One region of the Streptomyces umbrinus genome, then DNA from elsewhere that is predicted to be linked to it. Evidence: riboswitches for the same ligand, from Rfam matches in the RefSeq annotation. Region 1 holds a riboswitch; the other holds the start of a gene.

Region 1 (6,155 bases):
CGCCCCGAGCGCGGGCTGCACCCAGGCGCGGCGGAGCGATCTGACGGCGGTGGTCCGGTGCGCGTTCTGCGTGAGCAGGGCGTAGAACTGCGGGATCTCGATGCCCGGTTCGGACAGCCGCAGCGGGCCCGCGGGCTGCCGCTCCAGGCCGGTCGCGATACGGCGCAGATCCAGCCAGGGGATGCCGACGCCGCCGCCCGGCGCGTGCGGGTTCAGCCACAGGCCATAGTGGTCGGGGTAGAGGGTGCGGGCCACGTCGAGCCCGTCGACCACCTCGTACGAACGGTTCCAGCCGCTCGCCGAGAGCTCCTGGGCGGAGGTCACACAGGGCGCGTAGCCGAAGCCGTCGACCTCCATGTTCCCGTACTGGGCGTCGGGCGAGCCCGACTGGCCGTGCCAGAGCAGCATCCATACCTGGCCGGACGACGGGGTCGCGAGGGCGCGCAGCAGCGCCTCGTAGGCGTCGTAACGCCCGGGCGTCACTTGGCGCAGCATGTGCTCGACCTGCCCGGCCGCAGCCGTGCCCGACGCGCTCACCTTCTACCGCCCCTTCGTGACATCCCTGACATACAGGTCCATTCGACGGGGCGCCGTGCTCGCTTGAGCATGGCATCACCCCGACCGAGCCATGAAACCAGCTTAAGTGGCGATCCCGACAGCACCGTTGCGCTCCGCTGGGTTTGGTGTTGAGAGCTCGGGACTTTCCGTTTTCTGCTGCCTGCGGGTCGGGGGTGGCTGAGCGCGCCGTTCCCCGCGCCCCTTCGGGGCGCCTCAGTGAGCCCGGGTGTAGAAGGGCCGTACCTGGGACCGCAGCCAGTCGCCCACCGGGTCCTGGGCCACGTCCAGGAAGACGAGGTTCACCGGGTGGGGCACGGGGACCTGGCCGAGGGCGCGGCCCACGGCGTCCAGGGGGAGGGTGCGGGCGTCGTCGTGCCAGTGGGCCAGCTCGACGCCGACGAACATCACGGGGTCGGCGCCCTCGATGCTCGCCAGACAGCGGCGGGCGCTCAGGACGACGCCGGTCGCGGCGAACTCGGCGGAGGCGGCGGCCAGGAAGTCCACCGGGTCGTGCTGCCAGTCCGGCTGGAACAGCCGCACCCGGCCGCCGCTCGCCTGCCCGTCCAGCTCCGTACGCCCGGCCCGGCACAGCTCGGCCACGGCGAGCGGCGGCAGCGGCACCCCGACCGTGCCGTCCGGGTTCACCACGATGCCCACCTGGGGCGGCAGACCGCGCGCGAACTCGACGGCGGGCGCCACCGTGTACGACATGTGGTCGCCGACGACCTGGCGGAACTGCTGCTCCGAGCTGAAGACCGGCACGTACGCCTGTCCGCCGAACTCCATCGTGGGCAGGTCGAGCGGGCCGCTGTGCGGGCCGCCGCCCTCGGGCAGCGGCACCCAGAGGAAGCTGCGGCCCATGACCTCCACGATCCGGGCGCCCGCCGAAGGCGAGGCCGCGCCGAGGGAGGCGGCCAGTACCGCCTCCAACTCGTTGCCGGGCCAGCCGACATGGGGGTGTGGGTGCGCTTGCACCGGAATGTCCTGTGCCGGGAAGTCCATCTCTCTACCGCCTGCTCGAACCGCCGTCTGCGGCTGTCGAGATTACGCGTACGCGCCCTCCCCCGCCGCAGTCCGTCCGGCTCACCGGGACCTCGGTCCGTCCGGTCACCGGGACCTCAGTCGCCGAAGTCGACCCGCCGCAGCACGTCCGCCGCCGCCCGGTCGATGAGCACCGCCGAACCGCAGCCCTCCGGCAGGTCGCCCTTCTCAACGGAACGCAGCAGCCGGCCGAACGCGCCGCGGTGACGCGCGAACGCGTACCGCGAGACTCCGCGGCCGCGCTCGCGCTGGCCGTCCAGGGCCGTACCGGGGTCCACGTCGAGCAGCAGCAGGTGCAGGGCGCCGCCGCGCCGCCGGGCGTCCCGGGCCAGCCAGCTGCGCACCCAGGCCTGCGTCCCGCAGTCGTGCACCACGACCCCCTCGCCGGACCGCAGGGCCCGGCGCAGGCCCGCGTAGTGCGCGGCGCGGACCAGGGGCCGGTAGACCGCGTACGGCAGGAAGCGGGCCAGCCTGCCGTCCCAGCGGTCGCGGGTGTCCTGGGAGTCGATGCGGCGGCCCGCCACCGCCCGGCGCATCAGGGTCGACTTGCCGCTGCCGGGCAGGCCCGTGACCACCACCAGGTCGGACGTGCCGAAGCGCAGGCCGTGCGGGCTGTGTCCCGCGCGCTCCCGCAGATCGCGGACGACGGGCGCCGGAAGCGGGCCGCACGCCTCCCCGGCCGGGGCAGTGGGCTGCTTGGGCAGCGCGATGGCCGCGCTCGTGGCGTACGCCGTGGTCCTGTTCACCCTGATCGTCCTCCCCATGGGGTCGGGAGACCCATCCCCGTCGAGTGTAAAGAGAAGGTAATGCGCTGGTCCCCTCATTTCTGTTCCCGTCCTGCCACAGCCCCGTCACAGATCACTGTGGATGCCTGTGGACCCTGTGCGGACGCCGTGCGGGCCGGCCGCGACGCTGCACCGCCCCCTCGCGAAGAGTCCCCTGCCGCGCCGCTCCGATGCGTGCAATGATGTGCCCGCCAACTGCATACCGGCCGCTTGAATCCGCGCGGGAGAGTTCCGGACACGTTTTTGCGTACGTGGTCCGGGCGCCGAAGGAGCAAGTCCCTCCCTTGAATCTCTCAGGCCCCGTTACCGCGCGGGCGAGGCACATCTGAAAAGCGGGCCTTCTCCCTGTCACCGGGGCGTCGGCTCCACCCAAGGTGCAAGTCAGTGACCGTCCCGTACGACCGGGGGTCACGGCGAACCTCTCAGGTTCCGATGACAGATGGGGAGGAACGACCTCGCCGTCATGCCTTGGGAGCCCCACCGTGAGCAGTAACGCCCCCGTTGAACCGCGCCATACAGCGCTCGACGCCCTCCATCGTTCGCTCGGCGCGACGATGACCGATTTCGCCGGCTGGGACATGCCCCTGCGCTACGGCTCCGAGCGCGACGAGCACCTCGCCGTACGGACGAAGGCCGGTCTCTTCGACCTCTCCCACATGGGGGAGATCACCGTGACGGGGCCGCAGGCGGCCGCGCTGCTCGACTTCGCGCTGGTCGGCAACATCGGGGGCGTGAAGCCCGGCCGGGCCCGCTACACCATGATCTGCCGGGCCGACGGCGGCATCCTCGACGACCTGATCGTGTACCGGCTCGCGGAGACCACGTACATGGTCGTCGCCAACGCCTCCAACGCCCGGACCGTCCTGGACGCGCTCGTGGAGCGGGCCGGGGGCTTCGACGCCGAGGTCCGCGACGACCGTGACGCGTACGCCCTGCTCGCGATCCAGGGACCCGAGTCCCCCGGCATCCTCAAGTCCCTCACCGACGCCGACCTGGACGGCCTGAAGTACTACGCCGGCCTGCCCGGTACGGTCGCCGGCGTCCCGGCGCTGATCGCGCGCACCGGCTACACCGGCGAGGACGGCTTCGAGCTGTTCGTGGCCCCGGCCGACGCCGAGAAGCTGTGGCAGGCGCTGACCGACGCGGGCACCCCCGTCGGGCTCGTCCCCTGCGGCCTCTCCTGCCGGGACACCCTGCGCCTGGAGGCGGGCATGCCGCTGTACGGGCACGAGCTGAGCACCGCGCTCACCCCCTTCGACGCGGGGCTCGGCCGGGTCGTGAAGTTCGAGAAGGAGGGCGACTTCGTGGGGCGCGAGGCGCTGACCGAGGCCGCCGCCCGGGCCGAGTCGCAGCCCCCGCGCGTCCTCGTCGGCCTGATCGCCGAGGGCCGCCGTGTGCCGCGCGCCGGATACCCGGTCGTCGCCGACGGCAAGGTCGTCGGCGAGGTCACCTCCGGCGCCCCCTCGCCCACCCTGGGAAAGCCGATCGCGATGGCATACGTCGACGCCGCGCACTCCGCACCCGGCACGCCCGGTGTCGGCGTGGACATCCGGGGCAGCCACGAGCCGTACGAGGTCGTGGCGCTGCCCTTCTACAAGCGCCAGAAGTAGATCCTGGTCCAGCGAGCGCCGGACAGTGAACCCTGGTCCGCGAGCGTCATGAAGTGACCCGGAGCACATCCGCCCAGGTCACCCCAGTCCCCCTGCATCAGCACTCCCCCGCGTACAGGAGAATTCAGGCCATGAGCAACCCCCAGCAGCTGCGCTACAGCAAGGAGCACGAGTGGCTGTCGGGCGCCGAGGACGGCGTCTCGACGGTCGGCATCACGGAGCACGCGGCCAACGCGCTCGGCGATGTCGTGTACGTCCAGCTCCCGGAGGTCGGTGACACGGTGACCGCGGGCGAGACCTGCGGCGAGCTGGAGTCGACCAAGTCCGTGAGCGATCTGTACTCGCCCGTCTCCGGTGAGATCACCGAGATCAACCAGGACGTCGTGGACGACCCCGCGCTGGTGAACACCGCCCCGTTCGAGGGTGGCTGGCTGTTCAAGGTACGGGTCGCGGAGGAGCCGAAGGACCTGCTCTCCGCGGACGAGTACACCGAATTCTCCGGCAGCTAAGGACTCCTGACCGATGTCGCTTCTGAACCAGTCCCTCCACGAGCTCGACCCGGACATCGCCGCCGCCGTCGACGCCGAGCTGAACCGTCAGCAGTCCACCCTCGAAATGATCGCCTCGGAGAACTTCGCCCCGGTCGCCGTCATGGAGGCCCAGGGCTCGGTCCTCACCAACAAGTACGCCGAGGGCTATCCGGGCCGCCGCTACTACGGCGGCTGCGAGCACGTCGACGTCGCCGAGCAGATCGCCATCGACCGGGTCAAGGAGCTGTTCGGCGCCGAGTACGCCAACGTGCAGCCCCACTCGGGCGCCTCCGCCAACCAGGCCGCGCTCTTCGCGCTGGCCCAGCCCGGCGACACCATCCTCGGCCTGGACCTGGCCCACGGCGGCCACCTGACCCACGGGATGCGGCTCAACTTCTCCGGCAAGCAGTTCAACGTGGTCGCCTACCACGTGGACGAGGCCGGCCTGGTCGACATGGCCGAGGTCGAGCGGCTCGCCAAGGAGCACCGCCCGAAGGTGATCATCGCGGGCTGGTCAGCGTACCCGCGGCAGCTCGACTTCGCCGAGTTCCGCCGTATCGCGGACGAGGTCGAGGCCTATCTGTGGGTCGACATGGCGCACTTCGCGGGTCTGGTCGCGGCCGGGCTCCACCCGAACCCGGTGGAGCACGCGGACGTGGTCACCTCCACCACCCACAAGACGCTGGGCGGGCCCCGCGGCGGGATCATCCTCGCCAAGAAGGCCTTCGCGAAGAAGCTCAACTCGTCCGTCTTCCCGGGCTTCCAGGGCGGCCCCCTGGAGCACGTGATCGCGGCCAAGGCCGTCTCCTTCAAGGTCGCGGCTTCGGAGGACTTCAAGGAGCGCCAGCGCCGAACGGTCGAGGGCGCCCGGATCCTCGCCGAGCGGCTCACCGCGCCCGACGCCCGCGCGTCCGGCGTGAACGTGCTGTCCGGCGGTACGGACGTCCACCTGATCCTGGTCGACCTGCGCGACTCGGAGCTCGACGGCCAGCAGGCCGAGGACCGCCTCCACGAGGTCGGCATCACGGTCAACCGCAACGCCGTCCCGAACGACCCGCGCCCGCCGATGGTCACCTCGGGCCTGCGGATCGGCACGCCCGCCCTCGCCACCCGCGGCTTCACGGCCGAGGACTTCGCCGAGGTCGCGGACGTCATCGCCGAAACGCTGAAGGCCCCCTCGACCTTCGGGGAGGCCGACGCCCAGGCGCTGAAGGCCCGGGTGTCCGCACTGGCGGAGAAGCACCCGCTGTACCCCGGTCTGGGCCAGTAGTCCCGTTTCACCGGCGCACCGCGCACACTGGGAGGTGTGCGCGGTGCCCCGCCCGCCCGACACCCACCACCACCGCCCCGGTCGCGGCGCTTCGCGCCTTTCGTTCTTCTGCACCACCCCCGTTTTGAGGAGTTCCCGTGGCCATCTCGGTCTTCGACCTGTTCTCGATCGGCATCGGCCCGTCCAGCTCCCACACGGTCGGCCCGATGCGCGCCGCGCGGATGTTCGCCCGCCGGCTGCGCACCGAGGACGTCCTGTCCTCCGTGACCTCGGTACGCGCCGAGCTGTACGGCTCACTGGGCGCGACCGGACACGGCCACGGCACCCCCAAGGCGGTGCTGCTCGGCCTGGAGGGCGCCTC
Region 2 (6,155 bases), 5.6 Mb from region 1:
GGAGGTTGACCCCGCCCCGGCGCGCGGCCGCGAGCGTCTCGGCCGCCTTGCCCGGCACCCGCACGGTGAGCGTGTCGAAGTACGCCTCGTGGACGACCTCGACCCCGCCGGCCTTCAGACCCGCGGCGAGGATCGTGGCGTACCGGTGGGTGCGCCGCGCGATGGACTGCAGGCCCTGGGGCCCGTGGTAGACGGCGTACATCCCGGCCATCACGGCGAGCAGCACCTGAGCCGTACAGATGTTGCTGGTCGCCTTCTCGCGGCGGATGTGCTGCTCACGCGTCTGCAGGGCGAGCCGGTACGCCTTGTTGCCGTCCGCGTCGACCGAGACGCCGACGAGGCGGCCGGGCAGGCTGCGCGCGAACTTCTCGCGGACGGCCATGTATCCGGCGTGCGGCCCGCCGAAGCCCATCGGCACACCGAAGCGCTGGGTCGTACCGACCGCGATGTCGGCGCCGAGCTCACCGGGCGAGGTGAGCAGCGTCAGGGCGAGCAGATCGGCGGCGACGGTGACGACCGCGCCCAGCTCGTGCGCCCGCTCGACGACGGGCTTGAGGTCCCGTACGGCACCGGAGGCGCCCGGGTACTGGAGGAGCACGCCGTTGATCTCGCGCTCGGCGAACTCGGCCGGAATGCCGTCGCTCAGGTCGGCGACGACGACCTCGACGCCGGTCGGCTCGGCGCGGGTCTCGATCACGGCGATGGTCTGCGGCATGGTGTCCGCGTCGACCAGGAACAGGCCCTTCTTGTTCTTGCCCATGCGCCGCGACAGTGCCATGGCCTCGGCGGCCGCCGTGCCCTCGTCGAGCAGCGAGGCCCCGGAGGTCGGCAGACCGGTCAGCTCTGCGACCACGGTCTGGAAGTTCAGCAGCGCTTCCAGCCGCCCCTGCGAGATCTCAGGCTGGTACGGCGTATACGCGGTGTACCAAGCAGGGCTTTCCATGACATTGCGCAGAATGACAGGCGGCGTGAACGTCCCGTAGTACCCGAGTCCGATCATGGAATCCAGCACCTGGTTGCGGTCCGCGAGGGAACGCAGCTCGGCCAGTACCTCGGCCTCGGTGCGGGCGCCCGGCAGTTCCAGCGAGTCGGCGTTCTTGATCACATCCGGGACCGCGGTGGCCGTCAGCTCGTCGAGCGAGCCGTACCCCACGTGCGCGAGCATCTTGGCCCGGGCTTCGGTGTCGGGCCCGATGTGGCGCTGCTCGAAGGGGATTCCCTGTTCGAGCTCTGAGAGCGGAATACGATGGGCGGTCATTGCGGAGGCCTCCTGGTCTGACGACCTTCGAGGGCACCACTGCATGGGTGCCCGGACGGCCTCCCCCTCTGTCATCTCAACCTGAGAGCTTCACCGGGCCGCCCGCGAAGGCGCACCGGTTTTCACCGTCGGTGAGAGCGGAGCCCGTCAAAAAGCTCGAACACCGCTCTGCTTTCCAGAGTGACCTCGTCCATGCGGTACGTGGGCCTGAGAGATTCCGGGGAGGATTTGCTCCTTCGGCGCCTCCGATGAAGCCTGGAGGACTCTCCCGCACGGGGTCAGCAGCCGTTGCCCAGCGTACCAGCGGGGTTCCCTCGAGTGGCCGCCCTCCTCAAAGTGCTCTTTCGTAGTGCTTACGGATGAGTTGCGAGCAGCTGGAGGGCCCGTGCAGACCGACATCGATCCGCGCAACCTGATAGGCCGCAAGGCGTTCGACCGCAACGGCACAAAAATCGGCACGGTCGACGAGGTCTACCTCGACGACGCGACCGGCGTACCGGAGTGGGCGGCCATACGCACCGGCCTGTTCAGCAGAGACGCCTTCGTCCCCCTGGAGCCCAGCGAGCTGGCCGACGGGGCCCTGCGCGTCCCCTTCGAACGCGCCCTGATCAAGGACGCCCCCGACTTCGGAGTGGGCCGCCACCTCTCCCCCGAACAGGAACTCCAGCTCTACCACCACTACGGCCTGGACGTAGCCCCCCCACCCCCCTTCCCGGACCACGACTTCGGCCACCTGGCAGGCAAGGACGAGCCCCAGTAGGGCCCCCTTGGGGGCGCGGGGAACTGCGCGACAAGCCACAACGCACCCGCACCCACAAACCCACCCAGCTCACCCCCCTACAACCGCCTCACCCACCCCCGAATCGCCGGCCCCCCGCCCCACCAACGGCAACGGCTCCGCAACCTCCAACAAAGGATCATCACTCCGAAACGTCCGCACCCGCCCAGGCAAGGAATCCGGCGTCTCGAACCGCACAGTCACCCGCCCCAGCCCACTCCCCTGCACCCACCCATGCCCGAACTCCGCATGCCGCACATCGTGCCCCGCATGCCACCGCCGCTCCGCAGGAGCCACCGGCTCCTCCACAACCTCCTCGGCCTCCTCCTTCTCCGCATGCTCCGGCTCCTCTGCGGCAGCAGCAGCGGCAGCGGCAGCCGTCCGAGCCTGCGCGAAGAGATCCTCCTGCGTGTAGTCGGCGAGCCCCGAGACCCCCACCCCCAGAAGCCGTACGCCGCCCGTGGTGTCCACGGACTCCAGCAACCGCGCCGCGGCCTCCCGCACCACGGCGGGGTCGTCCGTGGGCCCCCTGAGCGTCTCGGACCGGGTCAGCGTCGAGAAGTCGTACCGCCGTACCTTCAGCACGATGGTCCGCCCCGACAGATGCGCGCCCCGCAACCGCCCCACACACCGGTCGGCAAGCCGCTGGACCTCCATCCGCACCCGCACCCGGTCGTGGATGTCCACGTCGTACGTGTCCTCGACGGACACCGACTTGGTGTCCCGCTCGGCCACCACGGGCCGCACGTCGTGCGCGAGCGCCATGGCGTACAGCGCGACCCCGTGGGCCTTCCCCAGGAGCCGTACGAGCTCGTCCTCGCCCGCCTCGGCGATCTCCCCGACCGTGGTGATCCCGGCCCGCCGCAGATGGTCCCCCGTGGCGGGCCCCACGCCCGGCAGCGTCCGCACGGACATGGGGGCGAGCAGCTCCCGCTCGGTGCCCGGCTCTATCAGCACCAGCCCGTCGGGCTTGGCCTGCTCGGAGGCGATCTTCGCGAGCATCTTGGAGGCTGCGAGCCCCACGGACCCGGTCAGCCCGGTGACGGCCCTGATGTCCCCGCGCAGTTTCACCCCGGTCAGCTGTGCCGACTCGGCGTCCCAGGCCGTCTGCCCGGCCTCCAGGTCCACGAACGCCTCGTCCAGGCTCAGAGGCTCCACCAGGGGCGACAGATCCCGCAGCAGGCCCATCACCTGCTCGCTGATGTCTCGATAGAGCCCGAAGCGCGGTACGAGATACGCGGCGTTCGGCGCCAGCCGGCGGGCCTGTGCCATGGGCATGGCCGAATGCACCCCGAAAACCCGTGCCTCGTACGAGCAGGTCGCCACCACGCCCCGCGGCCCGAGCCCGCCCACGATGACCGCTTTGCCGCGCAGGCTCGGCTTGGCCGCCTGCTCCGCCGAGGCGTAGAAGGCATCCATGTCGAGATGCAGGATCGTGGGCGCGGTTCTCACATGTCCGATGCTGCCCTACGCCACTGACAATGCCCCGGCACGACCTGTGGACCGCCACAAAGCCGAGACCCCACGCGCGCGCCGAACGCGGGGCGCCAGGCGACGTGCAGCAAGCGACGGGCGGCAGAGCCTTCCGGCCCGGACAGGTCCCGGGCCGGAAGGCTCAGCCCGCGCCCGCCGACTCAGACCGCGCGATTACGCCGCCGCGCCAGCTCATCCGCCGGATTGGGCCGGACAAGCGTCTCGCCCGTGTCGACCCGCTCCCCGTGCAGCTGTGAGAGGGCGCTCTCGACATCCCGCCACACCACGCCCACCGCGATCCCGAAGATGCCCTGTCCGCCCTGCAGGAGCGCGTGGACCTCGTCGGGCGAGGAGCACTCGTAGACCGTGGCGCCGTCGCTCATCAGCGTCATCCGCTCCAGGTCCCGGAACCCGCGCTCACGCAGGTGCTGGACGGTGGTGCGGATGTTCTGCAGCGAGACACCGGTGTCGAGGAACCGCTTGACGATCTTCAGGACGACGACGTCCCGGAAGCTGTAGAGCCGCTGCGTCCCCGACCCGTAGGCGGCCCGCACGCTCGGCTCGACCAGCCCGGTTCTGGCCCAGTAGTCCAGCTGCCGGTAGGTGATGCCCGCGGCCGCGCAGGCCGTGGGCCCCCGATAACCGACCTCCTCGGACGCCACCCCGCCGTCCTCGGGCACCGCTGTCGGCCGCTGTACGTGATCGGCCGCGCTGCTGTGAAGCGGGTACGGGCTGCTCTCCCCCAGACCGGGTCCGGGGGCACCCCCAGCCGTACCGTCGCCGCTGCTTCTCACGCCGACCTCCGTCCTTGACCTGCCTTCTCGACGGTAGGCAGCCACCGGGGGTGCGTCAACGACCGCCACACTCGGCACGCCGAGTGATAATCACCCTAGGAGTGGTTTCCCGTGTCCCACCGCGGGGAAAGGCTAGCCGAATGCTCTCGGGACAACCGCCGCACGGCCCGTTGTCAGGCGGTCCCGGAGGGTCACTGGAGCCCGGACCGGAAGGTCACTGGCTGTTGGTCCCGAAGTCCTCGGGCGAGATCTGGTCGAGGAACTCGCGGAACTTCTCCACCTCGTCCTCCTGCTCGTCCGGGATCGCGATACCGGCGTCGTCCAGCACCCCGTCGCTGCCGTAGATCGGCGTCCCGGTGCGCAGCGCCAGCGCTATGGCGTCGGACGGCCGGGCGCTGACCTCGACCCCGCTGGCGAACACCAGCTCCGCATAGAAGACGCCCTCCCGCAGGTCCGTGATGCGCACCTCGGTGAGCTCCTGGCCGACGGCCTCCAGCACGTCCTTGAACAGGTCGTGGGTCAGCGGTCGCGCGGGGGCCATGCCCTGCTGTGCGAAGGCGATCGCCGTCGCCTCCCCCGGCCCGATCCAGATGGGGAGGTAACGGTCGCCTCCCACTTCACGCAGGAGCACGATCGGTTGGTTGGAGGGCATTTCGACCCGGACACCTACGACGTCGAGCTCGTTCACACAGCAACCCTAGGCCGTGCCCGGCATCTTTGGGTAGTCGGGCACGGATTGGGCGCCCGATCCCGCGTTCCATGCGACCCACCGGGTCAGGGCAGCCGCACCCCGAGCGCGGACTGCACCAGCGCGGCGTGCAGCTTCACCGCGAGCCCCGCCAGTTCCTTGGTCTGCGCCTCCGCGTGCGCCCTGGTCTGCGGATTGCGGTGCCGCCGCAGTGGGGCCACGACCTGGTCGACAAGGCCCGCCTCACGGTCGGCGGCGGCCTTCACGGCACGCAGATGGCGCGGCTCGATCCCGAACCGCCCCAGTTCCACGACGAGACCGGCCACGGTCACCGCCTCGGCGTCGTAGACCCCCTCGGGCAGCGGTGTGATGAGCCCGTACGACTCCCACTCCTCGAGCTCCTGCTCGCCGATCTCCACGGCGGCCAGCAGCTCGGCCCGCCCGATCCGGGCCACTGTCGGCCCCTCGGACTCGCAGAGCACCTCACCGTCGCGCTGACGCCCCACGGACGGCAACGGCACCGCCTCACCGCGCTCCACGGCGTCCAGGTGCTCGCGGATCACCTTCAGGGGCAGATAGTGGTCCCGCTGCATCCTCAGGACGTGTCCGAGGCGCTCGACGTCTCCCGGGCTGAACTTGCGATACCCCGACGGGGTCCGCTGCGGCTCGATGAGCCCCTCCGACTCCAGGAAACGGATCTTGGAGATGGTGACTTCGGGGAACTCGTCGCGCAGCACATTGAGCACCGTGCCGATGCTCATCAGTCCGTTGTCCATGGCGGCGGTGCCGTGGCCGACACCGCCGCTCGGTGTTCGAAGCATGGACCTTCCTGAGGGTCCCCCCGGACCGGGTCCGGGGGCGGGTCAGATACCCCGCTGGCTCGCGTAGAAGACCAGCCGGTACTTGCCGATCTGCACCTCGTCGCCGTTCGCCAGCGGGACCGAGTCGATCCGCTCCCGGTTGACGTACGTGCCGTTGAGGCTGCCGACGTCGGCCACCGTGAACGAGCCGTCGGAAACACGACGGAACTCCACATGGCGGCGCGACACGGTCACGTCGTCCAGGAAGATGTCGCTCTGCGGATGACGGCCGGCGGTGGTCAGCTCGCCGTCCAGCAGGAAGCGGCTGCCCGAATTGGGTCCGCGACGCACCACCAGCAGCGCC

What was found. Region 1 has a riboswitch for glycine ahead of gcvT (glycine cleavage system aminomethyltransferase GcvT). Riboswitches for the same ligand answer to the same signal wherever they lie in the genome.
Region 2: linked by a shared signal. The riboswitch ahead of gcvP (aminomethyl-transferring glycine dehydrogenase) and the one ahead of gcvT (glycine cleavage system aminomethyltransferase GcvT) in region 1 are both predicted to bind glycine.

The regions. Positions count from the first base shown of each region.
Region 1 covers NZ_JAUSZI010000002.1:4,015,895-4,022,049, forward strand. The annotation lists gene QF035_RS17540 (enhanced serine sensitivity protein SseB C-terminal domain-containing protein) at 1-537, opposite strand, end outside; gene QF035_RS17545 (enhanced serine sensitivity protein SseB) at 772-1,560, opposite strand; gene QF035_RS17550 (AAA family ATPase) at 1,677-2,363, opposite strand; glycine riboswitch at 2,596-2,703, shown strand; glycine riboswitch at 2,704-2,833, shown strand; gene gcvT (glycine cleavage system aminomethyltransferase GcvT) at 2,867-3,994, shown strand; gene gcvH (glycine cleavage system protein GcvH) at 4,126-4,503, shown strand; gene glyA (serine hydroxymethyltransferase) at 4,517-5,794, shown strand; gene QF035_RS17570 (L-serine ammonia-lyase) at 5,932-6,155, shown strand, end outside.
Region 2 covers NZ_JAUSZI010000002.1:9,657,373-9,663,527, reverse strand. The annotation lists gene gcvP (aminomethyl-transferring glycine dehydrogenase) at 1-1,258, opposite strand, end outside; glycine riboswitch at 1,444-1,539, opposite strand; gene QF035_RS42665 (PRC-barrel domain-containing protein) at 1,644-2,018, shown strand; partial or broken gene QF035_RS42660 (DNA polymerase IV) at 1,937-3,488, opposite strand; gene QF035_RS42655 (MerR family transcriptional regulator) at 3,671-4,303, opposite strand; gene QF035_RS42650 (bifunctional nuclease family protein) at 4,518-4,991, opposite strand; gene ftsR (transcriptional regulator FtsR) at 5,078-5,812, opposite strand; gene QF035_RS42640 (FHA domain-containing protein) at 5,855-6,155, opposite strand, start outside.